One region of the Allobosea sp. MMO-172 genome, then DNA from elsewhere that is predicted to be linked to it. Evidence: riboswitches for the same ligand, from Rfam matches in the RefSeq annotation. Region 1 holds a riboswitch; each other region holds the start of a gene.
The links. A riboswitch is a leader RNA that binds a small molecule or an ion and turns the genes downstream of it on or off. The one in region 1 is predicted to bind thiamine pyrophosphate.

Region 1 (7,351 bases):
TCTCAAGCCGAAGACGAGCAATCGGACCGAATACGAGAACATCCTCTATCTCGAGCGTCCCGGCTGCAATCTTTGCATGGGCAACCAGGAGAAGGCCGAAAAGGGCGATACCGTCCTGGCGACCTCGACCCGCCTGTTCCAGGGGCGCGTTGTCGAGGACACCGCCGAGAAAAAGGGCGAGTCGCTGCTAGCTTCGACTCCCGTCGTCGTGCTCTCGGCCATTCTCGGCCGTACGCCCAGCATCGAGGAGTATCGCGCTGCCGTCGACGGGATCGACCTGACGAAGTTCGCTCCGCCCAAGACGGCCCGTATCGATGCATTATCGGTCCACTACTGACGTCAGATCGCCACTCGTCGTCAGCTGATGCGAGGAGCGGAATGGGCGAGCCACCAAGGCGCAGCCCGTTCTGACCTCGACGTACCACGAGACCATCCGGGCCGGCACGTCGTTTAAGTCGTCGCTGCGCCTCTGGAGGACAATCTGCGCCTTGCGCTCGCACATGCGCGCGGAGACTGGACGGCAATCGTGCCGAACCCCGTCGCCCATGTGGTGCGCTGACATCTTGATCAGGTGGTCCGCCAAGAATCGAAGATGGATTTCCTACAGCCTCCTTGTGAGACGCCGATTGGGCCGGTTCGCTGGAGATCGGTGAAATGCGCCGACAACATCACGTCGTGCCGGCGCAAGGCCGTCAACCAGCAGCCTCAAGCCCCATCTGCCAGAAATCCGCTTCCAGCTGCGACGCCTTGCTGAAGAGGGCAGCCAGCTCGCCGAAACGATGCTCGGTCATGCTTCGCGCGGCAAGCCTGTCGAGCTGCTTTCGGGCGGCTGCGGCGACGTCCTGATACGCTTCGCCGGCATATTCGGCGATCCAGTCGCGGTAGGGATGCTCGGCCAGCGCAGCCACACCGTCGGGGGCAAGCGCATTGCCGATCTCGGCGTAACCGATGACGCAAGGTGCCAGCGCCACCTGGAGGTCGAGCAGATCTCCGGCCGCGCCGCAATCCAGCACGAAGCGCGTATAGGCGACCGTCGCCGGATGCTCCGGCGCGGCATCGAGCTCCGCGCGCGAAATCCCGCGGCGTGCGCAGAGCCGCACATGCAGCTCCGTCTCGTCCAGAATTGCAGCCAGCCCCATCTGCGCGGCGCGGATGTCGGCGATGGTGCGGCTCTTATAGGCGGCGAGCGCCCAGGCACGGGCGAACTGGATCAGGAACAGGTAATCCTGCACGAGATAGGTGCGGAACGCGGCTTCCGGCAGCGTGCCCTGGCCCAGCTGCCGAACGAAGGCATGGTCGACATAGCTCTGCCATTCGGGAACAGCGGCCTGCTTGAGACGATCGAAGACGTCCATGATCACTCCGCTGCCTCATAGGCGACATCGAAGAAGGCGAGTTCGAGCGAGACGGCCCGAAGGAAGAAATCCCGGCTGACCTCCGCTTCGGAGGGGCCGACGCGATCCAGCTCCGAGCGCAGGAAGGCGACGAAGTCGCGGAAGTCGGGATTGTCGTGCAGCGTGACCCATTCGGCATGGACGAAATTGTCTGGCAAGGGCCGCGGCGCGCGGGACGCCCAGTCAAGATAGAGCCATTCGGCGACATTCAGCACCGAAAGTGCCGCGGCATAGGAGCGGGTTTCCGCAGCTTCCCTCATGATCGCCTGGAAGCCTTTGGTGGGCGCTGCATCGGGAATGGCTTCGCGCTGCGCCTGCGTCACGCCCAATGCGTCGAAGGCGCGCAGGAAATAGGTGTTCTCCTCGCCCGACACCATGCCGACGAAACGGCCGAAGCGCAGCCGTGCATCGAAGCTATCCGCGGTGGCAATGGCCGCGCCGAGCAGCGTCAGGAAGCTGTCGAGGAAGCGGTGGTCCTGAACGAGATACGACGCCATGACCTCGTCGGAGATCGAGCCTGCGAGGAGTTCAGTGACGAAGCGGTGCTCAACGGCTTTCGTCCAGGCCGGCTCGCTGGCCTGCTTGAGCGTCTCGGTGAATCGTTCGGTCATGATGCTGCCCTTCCACGCTTGGCAGCGAGACCGCGGCTTTCCGACATGATGCAGCCTCGCGACGAGGCCGGCAAAAGGCAGGGCTGACAATTCCCATCCCTTCGCCGGCATGATCCGGATCAGGTTCGAAGGGTCACCGCGCTGCTCGCGCCAGCGGTATCTCAGCCCCTTGCGGGACACCCCTTGGTCCGGACATTTGTAGGCGAGACCAGAAGCAATGTCACCGAGGCATCTGCCGACGCCATTCGCGGCCCGAAAAATACGCTGTCCGATGCCGCTCCCGCGGGTTTCACGAGAACGCGGGATCGCTACGCGAGCGGTTAGCGGTGCCCAATGATCTCAAGCGTTCAGCGGGCGGCTCTGCGCTTGGCTTTTCCGAGGTGCGCCAACGGCTTGATAGTGGCGATCGCCCGGGAGCGCATGTCCACATCCCCGGGGCAAGGCTGGATCTCGCCAAGTTTCGAGCATTTTCGGTCTAGCTGAGCGGGATAACGCTTTGTTCGCAGTGGGTACTGCCGTGCCCCACCAGCACCATCGGCAGCCGCCGTAGCATGGATTCCGTGAACGGCATTCGGAATTCCCGATGCTGAAGATGCACTCTGAAATAGTTCTAAATCATTGTCATTGCAAGGAAATCCCTGCTCGTTTATCCACGGGCACCATGACGCCGAAGATCGGCTGAACGATTTGAACTTTGCCCTAGCCCTTGGTCGCCCTGGCTCATGACCTACGCCAGACCATTCCCTGACGGCTCACAGGAGCGGAGCCAGGCGCATCCAGCGATGCTGCCCGGCTGCCTGCTCCCTTGCGCCGCAGAGCCGGTGAAGGTGCGATGAGCTGGGACCTGCAGCAGCTGTTCGTGCGCTATGCCCGCGACATCAACCGCTTCCTGCGCAAGCGCGGCCACAGCCCCGAGACGGCCGAGGACCTGACGCAGGACACCTTCGTGCGCGTGCTCGCCGCGCCTCCGCCCGAAGCTGGGCTCAACCATAATCCCCGAGCCTATCTCTATCAGGTCTCGCGCAATCTCAGCATCAACCATCACCGGCGCGACGCGATCGTATCCTTCACGGACCTGCCGGCCGAGGATGCCGCGCAGATCGCCGACCCTGCGCCGTCGCCCGAGCGGATCGTCTATTCCCGCCAGTGCCTCGCGCAGACCCAGCAGGCGCTCGCGGAACTGCCCGAGCGCACCCGCCTGGCCTTCGAGATGCACCGGATCGGCGATTGCACGATCGCGGAGGTCGCCCGGGAACTCGGCCTGTCGAATGCCCGGGCCTGGGGGCTGATCCACGAGGCCTATCGCCATCTGCTCGCGCGGGTCGACGATCTCTGAAACCAGCCTGCCCTGCTGGTGAATTTTTCCGCCGCTCGTTTGTTATAGACGGTAGGCGTGTGTCGTCGGCCTTGGGCCGCGCCACGCCGAAGGATGACGGATGCGCGAAACGGAACAGGACCAGGACAGGCTGACCGACGAGGCGATCGACCTCGTGATCCGCCTGCAGAACGACCCCGCCAATCCGGTGGCGAGCGAGATGATGCGCTCGTGGCGGGCGCGCAGCCCGGCGCATGAGCGCGCCTGGGCGCGCGTCGCAAGGCTGCATGGCGCTGCCGGCAAGGTGCTCGCCGAGCATGGCGAAGGAGCCGAGCCGAATCGCCGGGCCCTGCTGCTCGGCGGCGTGCTCGGCCTCGGCGCTCTCGGCGCCAGCTATGCGCTGCTGCCGGAGATCCTGCTGCGGAACCGCGCCGACCATGCCACCGGCAAGGGCGAGACGCGGCTGCTCACGCTCGCCGACGGCACGAAGGCGACGCTCGGCCCCGACAGCGCGATCGCCGTCGATTATGGCGAAGCGCGCCGCAAGGTCGAGCTGCTGACGGGCATGTGCTTCTTCGAGGTGGCGCGTGAAACGTCGCGGCCCTTCATGGTGACGGCAGGCGATCTCGATGCGACGGCACTGGGCACCGCTTATGACGTCTCCTACGAGGCCGGCCTCGCTCAGGTCGCCGTCGATCGGGGCACGGTGCAGGCGGCCGCTCCCGGCCTTGCGCTGCCGGCCGGCCTGAGGCTGGAGGCCGGGGATTGGATGAGCTTCGATGCGTCCTCGAACCGGCTGGAGCGCGGCCGGCTGGAGGCCGGGCAGGTCGCCACCTGGCGCGACCGGCTGATCATCGCCGAGAAGGAGGCCGTCTCGACGCTCGTCGCGCGGATCGGGCGCTGGATACCGGGGCGCATCGTCATGGCCGATCCCTTCATCGGCTCCCAGCGCGTCAGCGGCCTGTTCGACCTCAGCGACCCCGTCCGCGCGCTCGAAGCGGTCGTTCATCCGGCCGGCGCGCGCGTCCGCCAGGTCTCCTCCTTCGTCACGATCATCTCCCCGCTCTGAAAAAATTCGCAGCGAGGGTGAAAATCCCGCGGCCCCGATTGTAACAGTGATGGGGCCGGCGCGACCCGCATGATCGGATGCCGCCATCCCCGTGACGTACAAGCACGGAGTTGTTCGGGATGGGGTTCGGGGCTGGAAATTCCACCGCCGCAGTCAGGCGGAGGGCAGCGCTGTTCGCGGCGTTGACGATCACGGCGCTCGCCACCGGTGTCGTCACGACCGATACCGGTGCCTTCGCCCAGAGCGCCGTCCAGTCGTCGTTCGACATCCCGGCCGGGCCGCTGAACCGCGCCCTGACCGCCTTCGGCCGCCAGGCCGGTATCCAGGTCACCTATCTCGCCAGCGTCGCGGCCGGCAAGACTTCGCCCGGCCTGTCGGGGCCGGCGACGCGCGAGCAGGCGATCGCCCGCATCCTGCAGGGGACCGGGTTGTCCTACCGCTTCACCAACGCCACCACCGTCGCGATCTCGCCGCAGGTCGCGATCACCGGCTCGGCCGCGGGCGCAGGCTCGCTGCAGCTCGACACGATCGAGGTCCAGGGACGCAACGAGACTGCCTGGGGGCCGGTCGACGGCGTGGTGGCGCATCGCAGCGCCTCCTCGACCAAGACCGACACGCCGCTGCTAGAGACGCCGCAATCGGTCTCCGTCGTCACTGCCGCGCAGGTCACCCAGCAGGGCACGCAAAGCATCGGCGAGGCGCTGCGCTACACGCCCGGCACCTATAGCGACATCTACGGGACGAACACGACGCGCGACCTCGTCCGCATCCGCGGCTTCTCGCCGAAATTCTATCAGGACGGACTGGTGCTGCCCTATGGCGTCGGCTCCCAGGGTACTCAGAGCGAGCCTTTCGGCCTGGAGCGCATCGAGGTCCTGCGCGGCCCCTCCTCCGTGCTCTACGGCCAGAACCCGCCCGGCGGCATCGTCAACATGGTGAGCAAGCGCCCGCTCGATGAGGCCCGTCGAGAGGTCTTCGTCCAGGCCGGCAGCTTCAGCCGCCTGCAGGCGGGCATCGACGTCAGCGGCCCGGTGACGGCCGACAAGAGCCTGCTCTACCGCGTCGTGGCCATGGGCCGGCAGAGCGGCACGCAGGTCGATTTCGCCGATAACGACCGCTCCTATTTCGCGCCGAGCTTCACCTGGAGGCCGACTGCCGCCACTTCGCTGACGGTGCTCGCCTCGGTCCAGCGCGACCGGACGGGCATTGCCGACCAGTATTTCCCGGCGGCCGGCACGCTCTACCCCAACCCGAACGGGCGCCTGCGCACGCGCACCAATATCGGCGAGCCCTGGCTCGACAAGCTCGACCGCAAGATCACCACGGTCGGCTATGCCTTCTCGCACGACTTCTCGAACAATCTCAGCTTCCGCCAGAATGTCGGCTACAACTATGCCGAGGTGTTCAACGCCTCGACCTATACGACCGGCATCCTCGCCGATAACCGCACCATCACGCGCCGTTTCAGCACGATCGACCGCACGCTGCGCTATTTCTCGATCGACAACCAGCTGATCGCGAAGATCGAGACGGGGCCGCTGCGGCACGAAATCCTCGTCGGCCTGGACCATCGCAATTCCAGCGAACTCGCGCTGAACGGCGGCGTCACCTCGGCGCCGAGCCTGAACATCTTCGCGCCGGTCTATGGCCGGCCGTTCAACGCCTACTCCTACAACCAGAACTACCGGGACTTCGTCCGTCAGACCGGCATCTATGCGCAGGACCAGATCCGCTTCGACAAGTGGCTGCTGACGCTGAGCGGACGCCAGGACTGGTCGAAAGTGGGCCGTGATGCCTATTTCCCGACCCGCTCCAAGACCCAGGCCGAGGACAGCGCCTTCACCGGACGCGTCGGCCTGAGCTACCTCTTCGACAACGGGCTTGCCCCCTATGTCAGCTATTCCACCTCGTTCGAGCCCGTCACCGGCGCGACCTCGCCGGCGCGCGGCTCGGAGGCGTTCCGGCCGACGGAAGGCGAGCAGTTCGAGGCGGGGGTGAAATACCAGCCAACCTGGTTCGACGGCCTGTTCACGGCCGCGATCTTCGACCTGCGCCAGACCAATGTCTCGACGACCGATCCGCTGGATACGCGTTACAGCGTCCAGACCGGCGAGGTGCGCGCCCGCGGCTTCGAGTTCGAAGCGCGCGCCAACATCACCGCGTCGCTCAGCGTCATCGGCTCCTACTCCTACACGGATACCGAGGTCACGAAGAGCAATGTGGCGGCGCAGCTCGGGCGCGTGCTGCCCTCGACGCCGAAGGACCAGGCCAGCCTGTGGGCGCAATACGCCTTCAAGGAAGGGCCGTTCAACGGCCTCTCGGTGGCCGGCGGCGTGCGCTATGTCGGCGCAACCTATGGCGATGCGGCCAATCTCTGGCGCGTGCCGGGCTATACCCTGGTCGATGCCTCGCTGACGCTCGACCTCGGCAAAATCTGGCAGCCGGCCAAAGGAGCCACCTTCCAGGTCAACGCCAACAACCTCTTCGACAAGGAGGTCGTGAACGTCTGCTTCAACGCCTATAGCTGCATGGTCGGCCAGCGGCGCACCGTGCTGGCGACTTTGCGCTACCAGTGGTGAAGCCGGTCGGACCGACCCGCCGCCAGGCCGTGCTGGCGCTTGCGGCGGCGGGCATCATGCCCACCGTCAAGACGCCCGCGGCGGCCGGCGAACCGGCGCGCGTCGCCTGTACCGACTGGACCGCCGCCGAGACGCTGCTCATGCTCGGCATCGCGCCGGCAGGCGTCATCGACAAGGCGGGATATGCCCGCACGATGGTGGAGCCCTCCCTGCCGCCGGCCGTGGTGGAGCTGGGGGCCGGCTGGGCCCCGAATATCGAGATGCTTCAGCATCTCGGGCCCGACTTCATCCTCGTCCCACAATGGACGGTCCGGCAGCCGCATTTCCCGCGGATCGCGCCCGTCGTCGTGCTGCAGAACCGCAGCACGGCGCTCGACGCGATC
Region 2 (7,351 bases), on a different contig from region 1:
GAGTGCCACGCCATGCGGCGATCGAGGCCGCTTCGCCTTGCGAGAGAGCCCGGCGCGGATGGCGCGAGGCGAGGGCGCCGAGCTCCTGCGCAACATAGCGGGCGAACTCCGCAGGGCTCACTTTTCCGCCACGCTCGACGAAGAGCATCTGCGGCGAATAGCAACCCTGCTGCTCGTAGCGGATGACGTCGTGAGCCGCGAGCCGGGCCAGCGCAGGCGCCTTGCGGCTGTCGAGAGCTTCACGGGCGATCGCGCCGAAGCCGATCTTGTGGCCATGCGGCAGGAAGCGGGTGGTGATCGGTAGCTTCGCGCGCAGCGCCGTCAGTGTCTCGTTGCCGCCATAGGCCATGACGGTGTCGGCCTCGCGCAGGAAGATCGGTTCGGCTGCCGCCTCGCCGCCCTTCCACCAGGTGATGGCGAGGCATTCGCCGATCTCGGGATCGATCTCGGCAAGCAGGCTCGCGAACCAGCCCGCCGTCAGCGGCTCGGCCGAGGCGAGCTTGCCGATGCTGCCGGCCTTGACCAGCAATCCGCAGATCAGGCTCCAGAGCGAGAGCGCCGGGACATTACCCGCCCAGACATGCAGCAGCAGCTCCGGACCATGGGCGCGCAGATAGCCGCTCTTCGGTGTCGGCTGGAAGCCGTCGAGCACGCCGGGATTGGCGAAATCCTCGGCGAGGAAGCGCAGCAATTGCGGCTTGCGGAAGGTCTTGAGATAGCCGGTCAGGCCGAGCCTGACGGTCTCGCGGTCATAGCCCGTGACGATGGGCAGGAAATGTTCGGCCTTGCGCCGCAATGGGTGTTCACGGTCGAGCAGCCGCGCGACGGCGCCGTCGATCGCCGCGACGATGCGGGCGGTCTCCATCCGTTTCAGCCGGGCGCGGGCGTTGTCGCGCACATGCGTGCAGAGCGCCGCCGCCTGCGCCTCGTCCAGCTCCGGCAGCGCGATGGTGGCGCTCTCGCCCCAGGCGCTGTGACGGACCTCGCGCCAGCGCAAAGTCCTGGCGTTCAGGCCCGGCAGATGGCCCGCATGCTCGATCACCGGCTTCAGCCTCGTGCCGCTGCGAGGAATTCGGCGATCGCGACCGAGCAGCCCTTCGAGGCCTCGCCATCGACGCGGCCGAGCAGCTTGAAGCCGCCCGGCACGATCTCGCCGGCATCCTCGGTCAGGATCGCCGCGAGGCAGTTGAAATGGGCGAGGTCGTGATGGACGATCACACCGCGCTCGCCTTCGGGCAGGTCGGCGCCGGTCAGCGGATCGACGACGCGGCTGCGAATCCAGTGCGGCCCGGATTTCACCGACGGGCAGGTGGCGTTGCCGTCGTCATAGAGCTGCGAGCTCAGCTCGGTCATCCCGTACATGTTGATGCAAGTGGAGCGCGGCACGCCGAAGGCGGCGCTGAGCCCGTCATAGAATTCGTCGGGCCCCAGTTCGCGCGACTGGCCCTTGAAGCCGCCGGTATCGAGGATGCGGCTGCCTTCCGGCAGGGCGAAGCGCCGGCCGCTTGCCGTGAGCGCATCCAGCACGGGAACGAAGGAGTAGCTCGCGCCGAGCAGGGCGTAGGGTTCGCCGCTCGCTTCGGCTTCGGCGAGCGCCGACAGAAGGCCGTCGAGGTCGAGACCGGCAGCATCGATGAAGGTTTTGGAAGCCGGCGTGCCGCATTCGCGCTTGGCGAGCGAGAGATAGGTGGCGAGCGAAGAGTTCGGCAGCTCCGCCTCGTCGGGGAAGAGGATGCCCATGCGGATGCGTTCGCGGCCACGCATGAAGCGCGCCCGGAAATTCACCAGCATCGAGCGCCTCCAGACGTCGAGCGTCGGGTGATAGCTGCGGCCGCGGATGCCTTGTGTCGTGCCGCTGGTCATGAAGACGTGGCTGGCGGCTTCAGGCGGGCTGCAGCTCAGCGTCAGGTCCTTGAAGGCGGTGATCGGCACGGCCGGGATGTCGCGCCAGCGCTTCACCGAGAGCGGCGTGCGGCCGCGCTGCAGGCAGAAACGCTTATAGGGCTCGTTGTTGCGGAACTGATAGGCGAAGACCTTCAGCGCCATCGTCTCGAATTCGGCTTCCGATGCATCGGGAAGCGCGATGAACGCCAATAGCGCCGCGATGATCTCGGCTTGCGTCACTTGAAAGCCCACTCCGTTCCGGCGCCGACGGACAAGCCGGAAGCGTCGATCGCAACAGGATCATCGGCGCAAGCTGGAATCAGGGCCTTGGGTGGCCGCATGTCCCGCATCCCTACGCCGGTATGATCCGGATCAGGTTCGGAGGGTCACCGCGTTGCTTGAGGCTCGAAAGCCCGGCCGGCGGAATCTCAGCCTCCTAGCGAGGCCCCCCTGGGAACGGATGCAGATGACGAGCGGTGGGCCCTGCTGTCAAGCGATAACGGCCGCGATATCGCAGCCGGGGGCGGGGCCAGGGCAGGCCCGTCGAGAAGAAGCCAATTCCGATTTTCCGGTGATTGCGCTATGCCGCAGCTGCGAACAGCAATCCTCGGCTTGCCATGATGGGTCAGCCCCAGGGAGAAACCGATGAAGATCGTGATGGTTGGCTCGGGCTATGTAGGCCTGGTCTCCGGGGCCTGCTTTGCGGATTTCGGACATGACGTCGTGTGCGTCGACAAGGTCGAGAGCAAGGTCGCGGCGTTGAAGCGCGGCGAAATCCCGATCTTCGAGCCAGGCCTGTCCGAGCTCGTGCGCAGCAACGCGGCGGCGGGGCGCTTGTCCTTCACCACCGATCTCGCCGGGCCGGTGGCCGAGGCGGATGCGGTCTTCATCGCCGTCGGCACGCCCTCGCGCCGCGGCGACGGCTTCGCCGATCTGTCCTATGTCTATGCCGCCACCCGCGAGATCGCGCAGGCGCTGCGCGGCTACACCGTGATCGTGACCAAGTCGACGGTTCCGGTCGGCACCGGCGACGAGGTCGAGCGCATCATCCGGGAGCTCCGGCCCGATGCCGATTTCGCCGTGGTCTCCAATCCGGAATTCCTGCGCGAGGGCGCCGCGATCGAGGATTTCAAGCGGCCGGACCGCATCGTCGTCGGCACCGATGACGAGCGGGCGCGGGCCGCGATGGCCGATATCTACCGGCCGCTCTATCTCAACAACGCGCCGATCCTGAACACCGGCCGCCGCACGGCGGAGCTGACGAAATATGCCGCCAACGCCTTCCTGGCGACGAAGATCACCTTCATCAACGAGATCGCCGATCTCTGCGAGCAGGTCGGCGCCAATGTCCAGGACGTGGCGCGTGGCATGGGCCTCGACAACCGCATCGGTTCGAAGTTCCTGCATGCCGGCCCGGGCTATGGCGGCTCCTGCTTCCCGAAGGACACGCTCGCCCTGATCAAGACGGCGCAGGATTACGGCACGCCGTCGCGCATCGTCGAGACCGTCGCGGCGGTGAACGACCAGCGCAAGCGGGCGATGGGCCGCAAGGTGGTGGCGGCCTGCGGCGGCTCGGTGCGGGGCAAGACGATCGCGGTGCTGGGCCTGACCTTCAAGCCGAACACCGACGACATGCGCGACGCACCCTCGATCGCTGTGATCACGACCCTGCAGGATGGCGGCGCCACGATCAGAGCCTATGATCCGGAGGGGATGGAGCAGGCCAAGGCGGTGCTGCCGGCCGGCGTGACCTATTGCCGCGACGCCTATGAATGCGTGGCCGGCGCGGATGCGGCGGTGATCGTGACCGAGTGGAACATCTTCCGCGCGCTCGATCTCGACCGCGTCAAGGCGGCGATGGCGGCGCCCGTCCTCGTCGACCTGCGCAATGTCTATCGAGCCGAGCAGGTCCGCGCCAAGGGCTTCACCTATGCCGATGTCGGCCGTGGCATCGACGCCCCGGAGGGCAGGCACGCCGAGACCGCGGCCTGAACCGATGCCCCGGACGATCGATCGTCGTAGCGGCCGAGGCGGCAGCGCGGGCCTGCCCGTCTCCTTAAGGACTTCGCTACCAAACCCGTCGATCGGGCGCCGCATACACCTTCCCGTAAAGCGGTGCCGTTACGTTGCGATACTGGACATGCGCGCTGTTCGAATGAAGGCGTTGCGCAAGGCGGAGTGGCTTTGAGATGGCGCCGAAGATCATACCTGTCGTGATGTGCGGCGGCGCCGGGACGCGGTTGTGGCCGGTGTCGCGGGATACGATGCCGAAGCAGTTCATCCCGCTGCTGGGGCGGGATTCGACCTTTCAGCGGGTGATGAGGCTGCTCTCCGACCACTCGGTTTTCGCCGAGCCGATCGTCATCACCAATGTCGATTACCGTTTCACGGTGCTTGAGCAGCTTCAGGCGCTGGGTCTTTCGGCGGAGATCGTGCTGGAGCCGATGCGGCGCGATTCGGCCGCCGCCGTCGCCGTCGCGACCGAGATCGCCCTCAAGCGCGACAGCCAGGCGATCGTCGGCGTCTTTGCGGCCGACCATGTCATTCGCGATGCCGGGCTTTTCGTCGAGACCTGCCGGAAAGCCGGCGAGATCGCCGCACAGGGCCGCATCGTGACCATCGGCATCCCGCCCACCCATCCCGCGACCGGCTACGGCTATATCCAGCCGGGCGAGGCTCTCGGCGAGGAGGCGCGCGCCGTCGCGGCCTTCGTCGAGAAGCCGGATGCGCAGCGGGCGGCGCAGTATCTGCTCGACGGTTATTTCTGGAATTCCGGCAACTTCATCTTCGATGCCGCGACGATGCGCGCCGAGATCGAGGCCTTCGAGCCGGAGGTGCTGGCGCCGGTCGTCGAGGCGGTCGCCGGGACGAAGCCGGATCTCGATTTCCAGCTTCTCGAGCCCACGAGCTTCGGAGCGGCCAAGAAGACTTCGATCGACTATGCCGTGATGGAGCGCACGCGGAAGGCGGCCGTCATTGCCGGGCATTTCGGCTGGTCGGATGTCGGCGGCTGGTCGGCGGTCTGGGACCTCTCGGACAAGGATGCGAGCGGCAATGTCGTCGAGGGCCGGGGCTATGTCCTCGAAGGCTCGAACAACCTCGTGCGCGCCGACGAGGGGCTGGTCGCGGTGATCGGCCTCGACGATGTCGCGGTGATCGCGACGCGCGACGCCGTGCTGGTCGCCCCGAAGGCCAAGGCCGACAAGGTCAAGGAGCTGGTGGCGCTCGTCGCGGCCAATGGCGAGCCGGAGGCGAATGCACACCGCGAGATTCACCGGCCCTGGGGCAAGTATCTCTCCGTCGATGTGGGCGGACGCCATCAGGTCAAGCGCATCACGGTGAAACCGGGCGGCATCCTGTCCCTGCAGAAGCATCATCACCGCGCCGAGCATTGGGTCGTGGTGCGCGGTACGGCCGAAGTCACGCGCAACGACGAGACGATCATCGTCCACGAGACCGAGTCGATCTACCTGCCGATCGGCTGCATCCACCGCATGGCCAACCCCGGCAAGATACCCCTCGAGATCATCGAGGTGCAGGTCGGCTCCTATCTCGAGGAGGACGACATCGTGCGCATCGAGGACGTCTACAAGCGCGTGTAACCAGCGGCGAGAGGCGTTACCGGTCGAGATCGCCTGCGATGCGCAGGAGATACTGGCCGTAATCGCTCTTCGCGAGTCTCTCGCCGAGCAGCGTCAATTGCGCGGCGGGGATCCAGCCTTGCCGCGCGGCGATCTCCTCCGGGCAGGCGATGCGCAGGCCCTGCCGGCTTTCCAGCGTGCGGACGAACTCGCCGGCCTCCAGCAGGCTGTCGGGCGTACCGGTATCGAGCCAGGCGAAGCCGCGGCCCATCGATTCGACCGAGAGCATGCCGCGCTCCAGATAGGTTCGGTTGACGTCGGTGATCTCCAGCTCGCCGCGTGGTGACGGCCTGAGGCTTCGGGCGATCTCGACCACCTCGGCATCGTAGAAATAGAGGCCCGTCACGGCCCAGCTCGATTTCGGCGCCTTCGGCTTCTCCTCGATCGAGACCGCTTTGCCGGCCTTGTCGAACTGGACCACGCCGTAACGCTCGGGGTCGCGGACATGATAGGCGAAGACGGTCGCGCCGCTGCTGCGGGCGGTCGCGCGCGCCATCATTTCCGGCAGGCTGTGGCCGTAATAGAGGTTGTCGCCGAGGATCAGGGCCGACGGTTCGCCGGCAACGAAATCGGCGCCGATCAGATAGGCCTGCGCCAGCCCCCCGGGATGCGGCTGCTCGGCATAGGTCAGGCTCATACCCCAGTCCGAACCGTCGCCGAGCAGGCGCCTGAAGTTCGGCAGGTCGTGCGGCGTCGAGATGATCAGCACCTCGCGGATGCCGGCGAGCATCAGCGTCGAGAGCGGATAATAGATCATCGGCTTGTCATAGACGGGCAGGAGCTGCTTCGACGTCGCTAGCGTCATCGGATGCAGCCGCGTGCCGGAGCCGCCGGCGAGGATGATGCCCTTCATCGTTGCTGGTCCTTGCCCTGATCCTTGAGCAGCCGCGCGACGCATGGCCGGAGCGAGCTTTGCCACTCCGGCAGGCGCACCTCATGGGCAAGCGCGAGCTTGGCGCAATCGAGCCGGGAATTCGCCGGTCGGCGGGCCGGCGTCGGATAATCGTCTGTGGCGATGCGCTTGACCCGCACCGGCTTGCCGCCCTGCCGTTCCCGCTCGGCGAAGATCGCTTCGGCGACATCGGCCCAGACGGCCTCGCCCGTCGCGCTCATATGGAACACGCCGCGCAGGCGAGCCTCGTCCTTCCGGCTGGTCAGGTTGCGCGCGACCGTGAAGATGGCGTCGGCGATGTCGAGCGCGCTGGTCGGGCATCCCGCCTGGTCGGAGACGACGCCGATCTCGTCGCGCGTCTCGGCGAGCTGCAGCATCGTCTTGACGAAATTCTTGCCGAAGGGGCTGTAGATCCAGGCCGTGCGCAGGATGGCATGGTTTTCGGTCGCCGCGGCGACCGCCTGCTCGCCGGCGAGCTTGCTCGCGCCATAGGCCGAGATCGGGCCGGTCAGGTCATCCTCGCGATAGGGCCGGGCGAGTGCGCCGTCGAAAACATAGTCGGTCGAGAGCTGGATCACGGGAATGCCGAGCGCCGCGGCGGCGCGCGCTGCCTCGCCGGCGGCCTCGCCATTGACGCGCATGGCGAGCTCCGGCTCGCTCTCGGCCTGGTCCACGGCCGTATAGGCGGCCGTGTTGACGATCACATCGGGCCGGGCCGAACGCAGGGCGGGCGCGACCGTCTTCGGCACCGCGAGATCAAGGTCCGGGCGGCGCAGCGCGATGACCTCGACGCCGACGGGCACGCGCTCCAGCATGGCGCAGACGACTTGGCCGGTCCAACCGGTGACGGCGATACGAAGTGTCATCAGTCGAAATAACGCAGCATCTCGGCGAGGCGCGGATGCTTGCGGTCCTTGTCAGAGAGGGTGAGGCC
Region 3 (7,351 bases), 150 kb from region 1:
AATTGCGCGACGGCGGCAAGTCGGTCGGGCGCCTGTCCTGGGGCCAGTACGGCAACCGCGTCGGCGTGCCGAAGATCCTCGATCTGCTGAAGCGGCAGGACATCCCGGCAAGCTTTTTCGTGCCCGCCGTCACGGCCTTGCTCTATCCGGAGGAGCAGCGCCGCATCATCGGCGCCGGCCATGAGATCGGCCTCCACGGCTGGATCCACGAGGTCAACACGGCGGTGCCGCCCGAAAACGAGCGTGAACTGCACCTGCGTTCGGCCGATACGCTGGAGAAGGTCACCGGCGTGCGGCCCGTCGGCATGCGCACCCCGTCCTGGGACTTTTCCGACGTGACGCTCTCGATCGAGCGCGAGCTCGGCCTGCTCTACGATTCCTCGCTCTTCGCCGATGACGATCCCTATGAGATCGTCGAGAAGGGGGAGCCGACCGGAATCGTCGAACTGCCGGTCGAGTGGATCCGCGACGACGCGCCCTATCTCAGCATGAACCGCTTCCAGGCGCTCAGGCCCTATACCTCGCCGGAAGCGGTCTTCGACATCTTCCGCCGCGAGTTCGAAGGGGCCTATGCCGAGGGAGGGCTCTTCCTGCTGACCATGCATCCGCATGTCATCACCTATCGCTCGCGCTTCTGGATCGTCGAGGAGCTGGTCCGTCTGGCCAAGGCCAAGGGCGATTGCTGGTTCGCGACCCATGCCGAGATCGCGGCCTATGTGAAGGCTGAGGCCGGTATCTGATCGCCGACCCGAGGGAACCGCTGCCCGATTCCCGCCGTTTTCGCTTCATCGGGGGTTCAGGCCATGACGGGCCTGATACCCGTACGTTGAAACGAACGACGGGAATAAAGATGCGCACGAAACGCTGGTTGCTGGTCGGGACCGTCCTGCCGGCCCTCGTCCTTTCGCAAGCCGGGCAGGCCTTCGCCGAGGCCGGATACCGGGTCGCACAGGCCCCCGCCGCCGGAGACAATGATCCCCGCGCGCCACGGCAGCGGCCGCAGCCGCCGCAAGGCGCACAGCCCGGCCAGCAGCGCGGTCCGGAACGGCCTGCCGCCCCGGCGGCGCCCGCCCAGCCGCAAGCCCCGCGCCCGCCGCAGATGCAGCCCGCTCCGGCTGCTCCCCGGCCGCAACCACCCGCCATGCCCGCGCCGCAGCCGCGCGCCGAGCCGCCTGCGGTGCGCCAGCAGCCCGAACGCCCGGCCATGCCGCGTGAGGCGCCTGTCGCGCCCCGCGCAGCGCCCGCTCCCAGCGAAGCCCCGGCAGCCCGCCCGACGCCGCCACGTCCGCCGGTCGAGCCGACGGCCCCGCGTGCTGCGCCTCAGCCGGGCGCCGGCGCGCCGCCTGCCACCGCTCCGCGTGGCCCGGCCGTTCCGCCTTCCGCTGCGCCGACCCAGCCTCGCCCGCCGGGGCCCCCGCCCGCTACGGCTCCGGGTGCGCCGTCCCAGCCGGGCGCTGGCGCGCCGCCTTCGGCGGTTCCGCGTGGTGGTCCCGCCGTTCCGCCCTCGGCAGCGCCGGGTCAGCCCCGTCCGCCGGGAACGCCGCCTGCAACGGCACCGAGCGCTCCCTCGCAGCCGGGAGCTCCTGCTCAGCCGGGCGCCGGCGCGCCGCCCTCCGTCGTTCCGCGCGGCGGGCCTGCCGTCCCACCCTCGGCCCAGCCGTCCCAGCCGCGTCCGCCGGCTGCGGCGCCGCAGCCTGGCGCGCCTGCTGCCCCGGCACAGCCGGGAACGGCCGCTCCGACACCGCCGCCCCCCGCTGGGACAGCTCCGTCCCAGCCTTCGCGCCCCGCTCCGGGAACGCCTCCGGCTGGTGCGCCCGGCGCTCCGGCTCCGGTCCAGCCCGGCGCCACGGCTCCGACCCCTACGCCGCCTGCGGGCGCTGTGCCCGGCCAGCCTGGCCGCCCGGCTCCCGGCCTGCCCTCCGGCGGCGCGCCCGGCATGGCGCCGCAACCCGGTGTCGGGCCTGCCCCCGGCCAGCCCGGCTTCGCTCCGGGCCAGCCTCCGGCGGGGCTTCCCGGCCAGCCGCCCCAGCGTGAAGGCCGCCGCGGCGGCGTCTCGCCGGGCGTCGCCGGCGCGATCGGCCTCGGTGCCGGCGTCATCGGCGGCATCATGGCGGCGCAGGGCGCGCAGCGCTTCGAGGATATCCGGAGCCGCCGCGAGGAACGGCGCGAGGGTGACGTCACCATCATCCGCGAGCCCGGCCGCACCATCATCCGCGACGATGACGGCCGCGCCATCATCCGCCGCGACGAGGACCAGCGTTTCCGCGATCTCGGCTGGCAGGGCCGCTCCGAGCGCCGCGATGGCGAGAACCGCACGATCTTCGAGCGGCCGGACGGCACGCGCATCGTCACCGTCACGGACGAGGAGGGCCGGCTGATCCGCCGCACCCGCATCGACCGCGACAACCGCGAGGTGATCATCATCGACAATACGCTGCGGGACCGTCCGGGGCGCTTCGCCGACGATGTCGTGGTGCTGCCGCCGCCGCCGCTGCCGATCCCGCGCGAGCGCTATATCGTCGATGCGGACCGGGCCGACGAGGACCTGATCTACGAGACGATCACCGCCCCGCCGATCGCCGCGATTCCGCGCCGCTACACGCTGGACGAGGTCCGCTATTCGCCGGACCTGCGCGCCCGCATGCGCAGCGTCGATATCGACACGATCAATTTCGACACCGGCTCCTGGCAGGTCGGGGCCGATCAGGGCCGACGCCTGTCGGTGATCGCGGATTCGGTGAAGCGCGCGCTGCAGCGTTCGCCCAACGAGGTCTTCCTCGTCGAGGGCCACACCGACGCCGTCGGCGCCGATGTTGACAACCTCTCGCTCTCCGATCGCCGCGCGCAATCGGTCGCGGAAATCCTGACGCGTGACTTCCAGATCCCGCCGGAGAACCTGACGACCCAGGGCTATGGCGAGCAGTATCTGAAGGTGAACACGCAGGATGCTTCCCGCGAAAACCGGCGCGTCACGCTCCGGCGGATCACGCCGCTGCTGAGCGGCCAGAACCAGTGACGACCGGACGGGGTTGCTCTTTAGGCATCGGACCGAAAAGTGGAATCCACTTTTCGGAGAAATCCGATGCCAAGACAAAAGCTTGATCGCCACACTGCGTCCGATGGGACGCATGGCGATCTAAGCGGCCCCGCTCTTCCACAGGCGCAGGGAACAGCCGTTCCCTGCGCCTGTTTCGCTTGCCCTCTATCATCGCACCTTGAGGGACCGGATTGAGGATTTGGTAGGGTTGCCGGGTTAGCGTGCCCGCCATGAGCGACGCCATCTCCCTCGCCACCAGCATCGTCTCGATGCAGGCCGACTCGACCCGGCAGGCGCTGTCGGTCGAGATGCTCAAGCAGAATGCGCAGGCCGAGCAGGGCCTTGTCGCCATGCTCCAGCAGAGCGTCGAGCAGACGCAAGCGACGCTGCCGGCTGGGCAAGGCACGCTGGTCGACCGCACGGCCTGAGCCATTCCTTCCAGTCCTATCGGAGCTTCGCACAGCCCGTTGCCAAGCGGCGGCGCTGCGCCTAACCTCGTCTGCGTTCCGAGGGGTGCCCGCAAGGGCTGAGACGGCTTTCGAAGCTGAACCCATCGAACCTGATCCGGGTCATACCGGCGGAGGGACTGGAACGCGGTGCAGCCTTGGCCTGCACCCGCATCACAGCGCTTGAACCGCTTCGACGCCGGATCTCCTGACCTGTACCAAGGAGGAGATCCCCTGATGAATGCCCACACCAAACCCCAGAAGAATAGCGTCAAGACCGCGCCGCAAAGCGTGACGACCGGGCCGATCATCGGTTCGCGCAAGATTTATGTCGCCGCGCCCGAGCATCCCGAGATGCGCGTGCCTTTCCGCGAGGTCGTGCTGACGACCGATGCCGAGCCGCCGGTGCGCCTTTACGACCCCTCCGGCCCCTTCACCGAGACCGATGCGAAGATCGATCTCAATGCCGGCCTCATCCAGCCGCGCCGCGCCTGGCTCGACGCGCGCGGCTTCGAGCAGGTCGCGGGGCGCGCCGTCACCGCCGCCGATAACGGCAACATCTCGGCCGAGCAGCTCGTGCCGGCCTGCCCGGCCGAGCGCCCGATCCTGCAGGCGAAGCCCGGCCAGCTGACGACGCAGTACGAATTCGCCAAGGCCGGCATCGTCACGCCCGAGATGATCTATGTCGCCCATCGCGAGAATCTCGGCCGCGCCGCCATGCTGGAAGGCGCACGGGAGCGCCATGCCGATGGCGAGAGCTTCGGCGCCAACGTGCCGGAATTCGTCACGCCGGAATTCGTCCGCGAGGAGATCGCGCGCGGCCGGGCCATCATCCCCGCGAACATCAACCATCCCGAGCTGGAGCCGATGGCGATCGGCCGCAATTTCCTGGTCAAGATCAACGCCAATATCGGCAATTCGGCCGTCACCTCCGGCGCGGCCGAGGAGGTCGAGAAGCTGGTCTGGGCGATCCGCTGGGGCGCGGACACGGTGATGGATCTCTCCACCGGCCGCAACATCCACAACATCCGCTCCTGGATCCTGCGCAACTCGCCGGTCCCGATCGGCACGGTGCCGATCTACCAGGCGCTGGAAAAGGTCGGCGGCGATCCGATCAAGCTCGATTGGGAGGTGTTCAAGGACACGCTGATCGAGCAGGCCGAGCAGGGCGTCGACTATTTCACCATCCATGCCGGCGTCAGGTTACCCTATGTCCCGCTCACGGCATCCCGCGTCACCGGCATCGTCTCGCGCGGCGGCTCGATCATGGCGCGCTGGTGCCTGGCGCATCACCGCGAGAGCTTCCTCTACGAGCGCTTCGACGAGATCTGCGAGATCATGCGCCGCTACGACGTCTCGTTCTCGCTCGGCGACGGCCTGCGCCCGGGCTCGATCGCCGACGCCAATGACCGCGCCCAGTTCGCCGAACTGGAGACGCTGGGGGAGCTCACCAGCATCGCCTGGGACAAAGGCTGTCAGGTAATGATCGAGGGCCCCGGCCATGTGCCGATGCACAAGATCAAGGAGAACATGGACAAGCAGCTGCGCGAATGCGGCGAGGCGCCCTTCTACACCCTCGGACCGCTGACCACCGACATCGCGCCGGGCTACGACCACATCACCTCTGGCATCGGCGCGGCGATGATCGGCTGGTATGGCTGCGCCATGCTCTGCTACGTCACGCCGAAGGAGCATCTCGGCCTGCCGAACCGCGACGACGTCAAGACCGGCGTCATCACCTACCGGATCGCCGCCCATGCCGCCGATCTCGCCAAGGGCCACCCGGCCGCGAAGATCCGCGACGATGCGCTCTCCCGCGCCCGTTTCGACTTCCGCTGGGAGGACCAGTTCAACCTGGCGCTCGACCCCGATACGGCGCGGGAGTTCCATGACGAGACCCTGCCGAAGGACGCCCACAAGGTCGCGCATTTCTGCTCGATGTGCGGCCCGAAATTCTGCTCGATGAAGATCACGCAGGATCTGCGCGCCGAGGTTCTGGCGATGAGCGACAACGAGCGCGCGAGCCTCGAGGCTATGGCCGTGGAAGGCATGGCCGCAAAATCGAAGGAATTCCTCGACAAGGGCGGGAGTATCTATCTACCTGCTGCTGAATGAGCGGTTTCAGCGAAAAGCTTGACGCGGCCAGCGTCGCATCGATCCTTGCGCGGGTGGCCAGGCGCCGCCCGCGCATCCATTGCCTGACCAATACGGTGGCGCAGAACGTCACCGCCAACATGCTGCTGGCCATCGGCGCGGTGCCCTCGATGGCCAGCCATCCCGACGAGGTCGAGGCCGTCGCGGCGGGAGCGGGCGCGATCCTGATCAATCTCGGCACGCTCGGCCTCGAAGGCGAGCGCGCCATTCCCAAGCTCGTCGGCGTCGCGCAGGAGCGCCGCATCCCGCTGGTGCTCGACCCGGTCTTCGTCGAGCTCTCGCCCTTGCGGCTGCGGCTGGTCGGCGACGTGCTCGCGCTGTTCGACGTGCTGGTGCGCGGCAACGCCACGGAAATGGCGACGCTGGAGCCGCTTTTCGCACTCCGGCGCGATATCGTGCGCGTCACCACCGGCGCGGTCGACCGCATCGAGACGGAGGATCGCAGCCTGTCGATCGCGCATGGCCATGAATTGATGAGCAAGGTGACCGGGCTTGGCTGCGCATCGAGCGCGCTGGTCGCGGCCTGCCGGGCGGTCGAGCCCGATCCGGTGATCGCGGCGGCGGCGGCGCTGACCGTCTACGGCATCGCCGGCGAGATCGCGGCTGAGCGCGCTGCCGGGCCCGGCAGCTTCGCGATGCATCTGGTCGATGCGCTCGCGGGGCTCGACGAGGCTGCGCTCGCGGCGCGGATGGGCTGAGGCCACCAACCACCGCTGTCATCCCGTGCGCGTTGCAGCACGCAGTGCTGCGACGCAGACACGGGACCGTGCGCAGGAAGAGGCGCATTCTCGTCATGCGGTCCCGTGTCTGCGCAGCGGCATTTCATGCCGCAGCGCGCACGGGATGACAGCGCTCTATGACAGTGCTCTGCTCCGCTACTGCGTTGGCGCGAGGGGCAGCGGCGCGGGCTTCGGACGCGGCTTCGGCTTGGCGGCGGCGGGCTTCGGCTCGGTATTGAGCCCGAGCCGGGCGCGCAGCGAGGCGGCCCGGGCCTCGGTGATCCGGGCGCCGCAGAAGCCGAACTGGCCCTCGCGCTGGAAATCCCGGCAGATCATCTCGCGCTCGGCCGAGAACCCCGCCTGCTCGCGGGCGATCACGCGCTGCTCGACCGCGTCCGACTTGGCGGTCAGCGTGCGATAGCCCTCGCGCACGGCGCGTTCGGCGCTGCCGCGGGCCTTCTCGATCTCCTTGGCCTGCCCGGCGACGGCGCGGGCGTCCGGCCCCCACAGCCCGCGCGGGTCGATCCGGCATTGCGCGGCCTGCACGATGCAGGGCTCGGTCGGCTCGACCACGAGGAAGGCGCCGTCGAGCACGTCGAAGACGATCGGGCAGATCGGCGCTTCCAGCTTGTAGCGGGGCACGCCGGCCGGGCGCCCGAGCGCGGTGACCGGGAGCGGCACGTCGCCGAAGGAGACGGCGCAGGGATCGACGAGGTTGCTGCTCTGGAAGCCGTCGAGATTGAGCTTGAGGCCGTAGCCCGTCGCGGTCTTCGAGAACACCGCTTCGCCATGATGGCCATGGCGGTGCAGGGCCTTGCCGAGGATGGCGTCCTCGCCGGCGACCTTGATGGCGGGCATGCTCGGCGGCTTCGGCCCGGCGGGCGCGCCGGACTGGGTCGGAGCGGCCTGCTGGGTTCCGGGCGCGTTGAAGGGCTGGGCGCCCGGCAATTGCAGCGGCTGCGCTTGCGCGGTCGTCACGGCGGCGGCGAGGGCCG
Region 4 (7,351 bases), on a different contig from region 1:
GGCGCATGCTGCGCAGGCCATAGGGATTGTTGAGCCCCCTGCCCGATCCGATCGGCGCGCCCCAGGGCATCAGCACCTCGCAGCCGGCATCGAGCAAACGCCCGCCGACAACGAGATCCTCGGTGGTGTAGGGAAAGACCTTGAAGCCGTCGTCAGCGAGGATGCGCGCGGCTTCGACCAGCGCGATCACATCCGGCTGGAGCGTATCGTCCTCGCCGATCACCTCGAGCTTGATCCAGTCGGTGCCGAAGACCTCGCGCGCCATCTGCGCGGTGGTGACCGCCTCCTTGACGGTGTGGCAGCCGGCCGTGTTCGGCAGGACCTTGACGCCGAGCTCGCGGATCAGCGCCCAGAAAGCCTGACCGGCACCGCCTGACGATTCCCGGCGCAGCGAGACGGTGACGACCTCGGTACCGGAGCGCTTCACCGCCTCGGCGAGGATCGCCGGCGACGGATATTGCGCCGTGCCGAGGAAAAGCGGGTTCTCGGGCTCGAAGCCGTAGAAGGATGCCATCTCAACCTCCCTGCATCGGTGCGACGATCTCGATGCGGTCGCCCTCGTTCAGGGCTGTCTCGGCGCGCTTGCGGGCCGGCACGAAATCACCGTTCACCGCGGTGGCGACGATGCGGCCGCCATAGCCCAGTTCGGCCAGCGCCTCGGCCAGCGTCCTGGCCACGATCTCCTGCGGCGCGCCGTTAAGCAGCAAGGTCATGCAGCATCTCCGGTCTAGCTTGCGGGTTCAGCACGGCATCGGCCGCCATCCGCGCCATGGCGGGGCTGAGCAGAAAGCCGTGGCGATAGAGCCCGTTGACATGGATCACCCGGCCGCGACGCGTCAGCCGCGGCAGATTGTCGGGGAAAGCCGGGCGGGCATCGGTGCCGATCTCGACGATTTCTGCCTCGGCGAAGGCCGGATGCAGCGCATAGGCCGCGCCGAGCAGTTCCAGCATGGCGCGGGCGGAAATGCGGCGGCGCTCGCCACTCTCGATCATCGTCGCGCCGACCATGAACAGCCCATCCGCGCGCGGCACGATATAGAGCGGGATGCGCGGATGCAGCAGCCGGACCGGCCGCGACAGGCTGATATCGTCGCTGCGCAGCAGCAGCATCTCGCCCTTGACGCCGCGCAGATCCGGTAGGACATCGCGCGCCGCCAGTCCCCGGCAATCGAGCACGATATCGGCATCGAGATCGCTGGGCTCGGCGGCACTGTTGAACTGAATGACGGCGCCGTTGGCGATGAGCCGCTCGGCGAGCGCAGCGACCGCGCGGCGGGGGTCGAGATGTCCCTCCCCGCCAAAGAACAGCCCACGCGAGAATCGTCCGGCGAGGTCGGGCTCCAGACCGGCGATGGCCTCGCCGTCGATCTCCTCGAAATGGCTGGTGCGCTGGCCGAAGCGGCGCAATTCCGAACGATCCCGGCTGGGTGCGACGACGAGCGTGCCGTTGCGGGCGACGCCGCCGGCATGGCGCTCCCACCAGGCGGCCGCCTGCTGGCCAAGCCGGATCACAGGCTCCTCGGCACTCTCGCCCTCGCACCAGGGCGCCAGCATGCCGCCGGCATACCAGGAACAGGCGGCGGCGCCGATGTGGGGGCCGCGCTCATGGACGGTCACGCTGGCGCCGCGCGCCAGCAATTCGGTGGCGCAGGCCAAACCGACCACGCCGGCGCCGACCACCGCGACATTCAAGCCTGACTGAAGGCGTTGCGCCGTCATGCTCTTCCCTGCTCCCGGAAAGGCAGCGGCCTGGGGCACGAGCGGAATATCTGCGAGCCGAAGACCGTTCCCTTCGCCGGCATTACCCGGATCAGGTACGATGGGTTGGCGCAAACCCGCGCCTCTCAGCCTCTCGGCACCCCAACGGACGGGCCCAATCTAGTGGCTGCCGGGCAGAGGGGCAAGGCAAGCCGGCGCACAGCTCCTTTGCGGAAGATGCCGCCCTAGCACGAGGGAAACCGGTTGCGCCCTCCCTTCACACGGGAGGGATCGCTCGTGCAGACCACACGCATGCACAGACAGTGAGAAGGAAGTTGCCGACGAGGCTTGTCAAACGCCTCGGCAATCGGGCATAGAGCCTCTCGCCGGAGACGTGGCCGAGAGGCTGAAGGCACTCGTTTGCTAAATGAGCATACCCCACAAGGGTATCGAGGGTTCGAATCCCTCCGTCTCCGCCACTCCTTTTCCCGCCTTTGCGATTTCTGCCGAGAGCCCAACGGCTTAAGCTGCGTCAGCTGCGCGTCCTGATTGCCGCAGCACCCGACCCGCCACGGGGCTGAGGAGCATCCACGCCGGCGCAGACCCGGTTCAAAAGTCCGCCGGAAGGAAAAGAATCGTACGCTTGCCGTCGCGGACTTCCAGGGGCGAGCGCACCGCCAGTTCACCACGTCCGCCTCAATCTCCTCGATGTTGCGCCGTGGCCTGCCGGGTATATCTATGGTCGATGGTCGCGATCCCCTTCGACAATTCCTATGCGCGCCTGCCTGAGCGCTTCTACGCCACGGTCGCCCCGACGCCGGTTCCCGCGCCGCGGCTGCTGCGGCTGAACGAGCCGCTGGCGGCGCAGCTCGGGCTCGACGCGGGTTGGCTGAAGAGCCCGGACGGCGTGGCGATGCTGGCCGGCAATGACGTCCCCGTGGGCGCCGCTTCGATCGCCACGGCTTATGCCGGGCACCAGTTCGGCGGCTTCAGCCCGCAGCTCGGCGACGGGCGCGCCATCCTGCTGGGCGAGATCGTCGACCGGAACGGCAGGCGCCAGGATATCCAGCTCAAGGGCGCGGGCCCGACCCCGTTCTCGCGCCGGGGCGATGGCCGTGCCGCGCTGGGCCCGGTGCTGCGCGAGTATATCGTCAGCGAGGCGATGGCGACGCTCGGCGTGCCGACGACGCGGGCGCTGGCCGTCGTCCTGACGGGCGATTCCGTCCGGCGCGAGACGCTGCTGCCCGGTGCCGTGCTGACCCGCGTCGCCTCCAGCCATATCCGGATCGGCACCTTCCAGTTCTTCGCCGCGCGGGGCGATCACGAGGGCCTGCGCCTGCTCGCCGACCATGTCATCATCCGGCACTATCCAGCCTGCACGGGCGACGGGCGCTACCTCGCCCTGCTGGAAGCAGTGATCGCCGCGCAGGCCGCGCTCATCGCGCAATGGATGACGATCGGCTTCATTCACGGCGTGATGAACACGGACAACATGTCGATCGCCGGCGAAACCATCGATTACGGCCCCTGCGCCTTCATGGACACCTATCACCCGACGACCGTGTTCAGCTCGATCGACGAGCGCGGCCGCTATGCCTATGCCAATCAGCCGCCGATCGCCCGCTGGAACCTGACCCGCTTCGCCGAGACGCTGCTGCCGTTGCTGGCGCAGGACCAGGACAAGGCCGTGGCGATCGCGCAGGAGGCGATCGACCGGTTCGATCCGCAATTCCAGACCCATCTGATCGCCGGGCTCCGCCGGAAGCTCGGCCTTGCGTCCGAGGAAGCGGAGGATGTCGATCTCATCAGGACGCTGCTTGAGGCGATGCAGCAGGGCGAAGCCGATTTCACGCTGGTCTTCCGCCGGCTGAGCGAGGCCGCCGGCCCGGCGGGAGATGCCGATGCCTGTCGCAGCCTCTTCGCCAATCCTTCCGCCTTCGACGCCTGGGAAGAGCGATGGCGCCAGCGCCTGCTGCGAGAGGCGGCGCCGGCGGAGGCGCGGCAAGCTGCGATGCTCAGCGCCAACCCGCTCTATATCCCGCGCAACCATCAGGTCGAGGCGGTGATCGAGGCCGCCGTCGAGCGCAACGATCTTGCGCCGTTCGAGACGCTGCTGGAGGTCCTCGCCCGGCCGTTCGACATCCAGCCCGGCCGTGAGGATTATGCGCGGCCACCGGCCTTGCATGAGCGCGTGCTGGCGACGTTCTGCGGGACCTGAAGCCGATGTTCCTGTTCGATGGCCCCGAGCAGGCCGCAATCACGATCCTGCTGGCGCACGGAGCCGGCGCGCCGATGGACTCGGCATCGATGACGGCGGCGGCCAAGGCGCTGGCCGGGGCCGGCTTTCGCGTCGCACGCTTCGAGTTCGGCTACATGGCGGCAAGGCGAACCGGAACCGCACGCACACCGCCGCCAAAGGCCGAGAAGCTCAATCCGGAATATCTCGCCGCGATCGAGGCGCTCGGCGCCAGGGGCACGCTCGTCATCGGCGGCAAGTCGATGGGTGGGCGCGTCGCCAGCATGGTGGCCGATTCCCTGTTGGATGCCGGACGGATCCAGGGCCTGCTCTGCCTCGGCTATCCCTTCCATCCGCCCGGCAAGCCCGGGCAATTGCGAACCGCGCATCTCGCCGATCTGAAGACGCCGGCCCTGATCGTGCAGGGCACGCGCGACGAATTCGGCACCCGCGAGGAGGTCTCGACCTACGCGCTTTCGCCAGCCATCGATCTGCTCTGGCTGGAAGACGGCGATCACGACCTGAAGCCGCGCAAGCGGATATCCGGCTTCTCCGCCGCCGATCATCTCGGGACCATGGCCGGGGCCGTCCGCGGCTGGGCCGGAAAGCTCGGCGCGTATCCGGCCGACAGTGCGTGAAGCGGCGGCGCAGCGCTTGTCCCGGCAAAAGAGATGTGACGACAAGCGCCCCGCTCGGACATTCCCTTTCACCGCCCGTCATGCCATCGAAATAGGCGATGGCCTGGGCTCGGATGCAGGCGATCCAAAGCGTGACGGCGTGACGAAATCCTTCCGGGTTTCGCACTCCGCATAAAAAACGGTTCGACAGGGGGCGGGAATGTTCCTGAGCGTATTCGACGTCTTCAAAATCGGCATCGGTCCGTCGTCCTCGCATACGATGGGACCGATGACGGCGGCGGGGCATTTCCTCGCGCTGCTGCGACAGGACCCGTCGCGCGACCGCGCCGCGGCCGTCCGCGCGACGCTCTACGGCTCGCTCGCCTTCACCGGAAAGGGCCATGCCACGGACCGCGCCGTGGCGCTCGGCCTGCTCGGCTGGACGCCGGCCGCCTTCGATTTCGATGCCGCCGAACGTCAGCTCGACGAGCTCGGCCGCAGCCATCTCCTGCGCCATGACGGCTTGCCGCCGCTGGTCTTCGACCCCGCGACGGACATCGTCTTCGACTACGGGCCGCCCCTGCCCGGCCATGCCAACGGGCTCGTCTTCAGCGCCCGCGATTCCGCCGGGACGGAACTCCTGTCCGAGACCTATTACTCGATCGGCGGCGGCTTCGTGGTGACGGCGCAGGAGCGCGAGGCGCCGGCCGCAACGACGGAAGCCGCCTCCTGGCCCTACCCGTTCGCCAATGCGGCATCGATGCTGCGCATGGCCCGGGAAAGCGGCCTTTCCATCGCGGAGATGAAGCGCGCCAACGAGATCCACCGCCAGTCACCGGAAGAGGTCGAGAACGGCCTCGCCCGGCTCTGGTCGGTAATGAACGACTGCATCGAACGCGGCATGAGCCAGGAGGGTGAACTGCCCGGCGGCCTGCGCGTGCGGCGCCGAGCGGCGCGCATCCATCAGCAGCTGGCGGCGGAAAAGCTCGCCAACCGCGCCCAGCCGCATGCCTCGACGGATTGGCTCAGCGTCTATGCCATGGCGGTGAACGAGGAGAACGCGGCCGGCGGCCGGGTCGTGACCTCGCCGACCAACGGCGCCGCCGGCGTCGTGCCGGCCGTGCTGCGCTACTATCTCGACCATTGCGTCGGCGCCGAACCGGAGAAGGTCGCCGATTTCCTGCTAACAGCGGCGGCGATCGGCGGGCTGATCAAGCACAATGCCTCGATCTCCGGGGCCGAGGCCGGCTGCCAGGGCGAGGTCGGCTCCGCCGCCGCGATGGCCGCGGCCGGGCTCTGCGCCGTGCTCGGCGGCACTCCCGCCCAGATCGAGAATGCGGCCGAGATCGCGCTGGAGCACCATCTCGGCATGACCTGCGACCCTGCTGCCGGTCTCGTCCAGGTGCCCTGCATCGAGCGCAACGGCATCGGCGCGATCAAAGCGGTCGCAGCCGCATCGCTGGCGCTGCGCGGCGACGGCTCGCATTTCATGCCGCTGGACAACTGCATCGAAGCGATGCGCCAGACCGGCGAAGCCATGAACGAGCGCTTCAAGGAAACCAGCCTCGGCGGGCTCGCGGTCAACCTGCCGGAATGCTGAGCCCTCCCCCGTCAATTTTGCATGATGGCGCGGGCGCGTGCCGGGTAGTGTGGCCATACAGCCCGCAAGGATCGGATCGATGATCGTGGATGATTTCCGCTCGGATACGGTGACGCGCCCCGGCGACGGGATGCGCGCCGCCATGGCGGCGGCAGAGGTTGGCGACGCCGTCTATGACGATTGCCTGACGACCAAGCGGCTGGAAGCCATGACCGCCGAGCGGCTCGGCAAGGAAGCCGCCCTGTTCTTCCCCACCGGCACGCAGGCCAATCTCGCCGGGCTGATGGCCCATTGCGAGCGCGGCGAGGAATATATCGTCGGCCAGATGGCGCATACCTATCGGCTGGAAGGCGGCGGCGCGGCCGTGCTCGGCTCGATCCAGCCGCAGCCCCTGCCCAACGAGCCGGACGGCACGATCGCGCTCGACGCCATCGCCAATGCGATCAAACCGAACGACTTCCACTTCGCGATGACGCGGCTCCTGGCGCTGGAGAACACCTTCAACGGCCTCGTCCTGCCCGATGCCTACCTGGAGGCCGCGACCGGGCTCGCCCGTTCGCGCGGGCTCGCCACCCATCTCGACGGCGCCCGCCTGATGAACGCGGCAGCGGCGAGCAATCGCGACGCCAGCTGGATCGCCGGGCAGTTCGACACGGTGTCGCTCTGCCTGTCCAAGGGGCTGGGTGCGCCGATCGGCTCCATCCTCGTCGGCCCGAAGGATTTCATCGCGAAAGCCCGCCGCATCCGCAAGATGCTCGGCGGCGGCATGCGCCAGACCGGCGTGATCGCGGCGGCCGCGATCTACGCGCTGGAACACAATGTCATCAGGCTTGGCGAGGATCACCGGCGCGCTGCGGCACTCGCCGAAGTGCTGGGACGCTTTCCGGAACTCGGAGCCGGACCTGCCCGCACCAATATGGTGTTCATGGCGCCGAAGGCGCTCGATACCGCAGCGTTCGCCGCATTCCTGCGCGAGCGCGGCATCGCCGTCAGCGGGCGTTACGGCACCTTGCGCTGGGTGACCCATCTCGACGTGGACGACGCCTCCGTCGCGCGCGTCGCCGAGGCGTGCGAGCGCTTCTTCGACAAGCGGCAGGCTGCGGAGTAGAGGCTCAAACTCAACCGCCTTTCCGCGGCTCGGCCTCGATCAGGTATTCGATGTGACGCCGCCCGGAAGCTCCCGGGCGGATCGAGACCGCG

Region 2: it holds a riboswitch for thiamine pyrophosphate, as region 1 does, so the genes downstream of both, WFK61_RS03130 (LuxE/PaaK family acyltransferase) here and WFK61_RS11820 (TenA family protein) in region 1, are expected to answer to the same signal.
Region 3: it holds a riboswitch for thiamine pyrophosphate, as region 1 does, so the genes downstream of both, thiC (phosphomethylpyrimidine synthase ThiC) here and WFK61_RS11820 (TenA family protein) in region 1, are expected to answer to the same signal.
Region 4: it holds a riboswitch for thiamine pyrophosphate, as region 1 does, so the genes downstream of both, thiO (glycine oxidase ThiO) here and WFK61_RS11820 (TenA family protein) in region 1, are expected to answer to the same signal.

Annotation. Positions count from the first base shown of each region.
Region 1 covers NZ_JBBCUM010000006.1:234,164-241,514, reverse strand. The annotation lists gene WFK61_RS11830 (bifunctional aconitate hydratase 2/2-methylisocitrate dehydratase) at 1-337, shown strand, start outside; gene WFK61_RS11825 (TenA family protein) at 693-1,355, opposite strand; gene WFK61_RS11820 (TenA family protein) at 1,358-2,005, opposite strand; TPP riboswitch at 2,085-2,199, opposite strand; gene WFK61_RS11815 (RNA polymerase sigma factor) at 2,838-3,341, shown strand; gene WFK61_RS11810 (FecR family protein) at 3,442-4,389, shown strand; gene WFK61_RS11805 (TonB-dependent siderophore receptor) at 4,509-6,968, shown strand; gene WFK61_RS11800 (ABC transporter substrate-binding protein) at 6,965-7,351, shown strand, end outside.
Region 2 covers NZ_JBBCUM010000001.1:652,067-659,417, reverse strand. The annotation lists gene WFK61_RS03135 (acyl-CoA reductase) at 1-1,042, opposite strand, end outside; gene WFK61_RS03130 (LuxE/PaaK family acyltransferase) at 1,048-2,124, opposite strand; TPP riboswitch at 2,217-2,346, opposite strand; gene WFK61_RS03125 (UDP-glucose dehydrogenase family protein) at 2,530-3,876, shown strand; gene WFK61_RS03120 (mannose-1-phosphate guanylyltransferase/mannose-6-phosphate isomerase) at 4,074-5,486, shown strand; gene rfbA (glucose-1-phosphate thymidylyltransferase RfbA) at 5,503-6,378, opposite strand; gene rfbD (dTDP-4-dehydrorhamnose reductase) at 6,375-7,283, opposite strand; gene rfbC (dTDP-4-dehydrorhamnose 3,5-epimerase) at 7,283-7,351, opposite strand, start outside.
Region 3 covers NZ_JBBCUM010000006.1:86,056-93,406, forward strand. The annotation lists gene WFK61_RS11165 (polysaccharide deacetylase family protein) at 1-740, shown strand, start outside; gene WFK61_RS11170 (OmpA family protein) at 1,880-3,016, shown strand; gene WFK61_RS11175 (hypothetical protein) at 3,268-3,465, shown strand; TPP riboswitch at 3,537-3,641, shown strand; gene thiC (phosphomethylpyrimidine synthase ThiC) at 3,721-5,598, shown strand; gene WFK61_RS11185 (hydroxyethylthiazole kinase) at 5,595-6,335, shown strand; gene WFK61_RS11190 (hypothetical protein) at 6,513-7,351, opposite strand, start outside.
Region 4 covers NZ_JBBCUM010000013.1:53,459-60,809, forward strand. The annotation lists gene WFK61_RS18710 (thiazole synthase) at 1-514, opposite strand, end outside; gene thiS (sulfur carrier protein ThiS) at 516-713, opposite strand; gene thiO (glycine oxidase ThiO) at 697-1,692, opposite strand; TPP riboswitch at 1,771-1,873, opposite strand; tRNA gene WFK61_RS18725 (tRNA-Ser) at 2,087-2,177, shown strand; gene WFK61_RS18730 (protein adenylyltransferase SelO) at 2,444-3,916, shown strand; gene WFK61_RS18735 (alpha/beta hydrolase family protein) at 3,913-4,572, shown strand; gene WFK61_RS18740 (L-serine ammonia-lyase) at 4,772-6,151, shown strand; gene ltaE (low-specificity L-threonine aldolase) at 6,231-7,259, shown strand; gene WFK61_RS18750 (ABC transporter ATP-binding protein) at 7,270-7,351, opposite strand, start outside.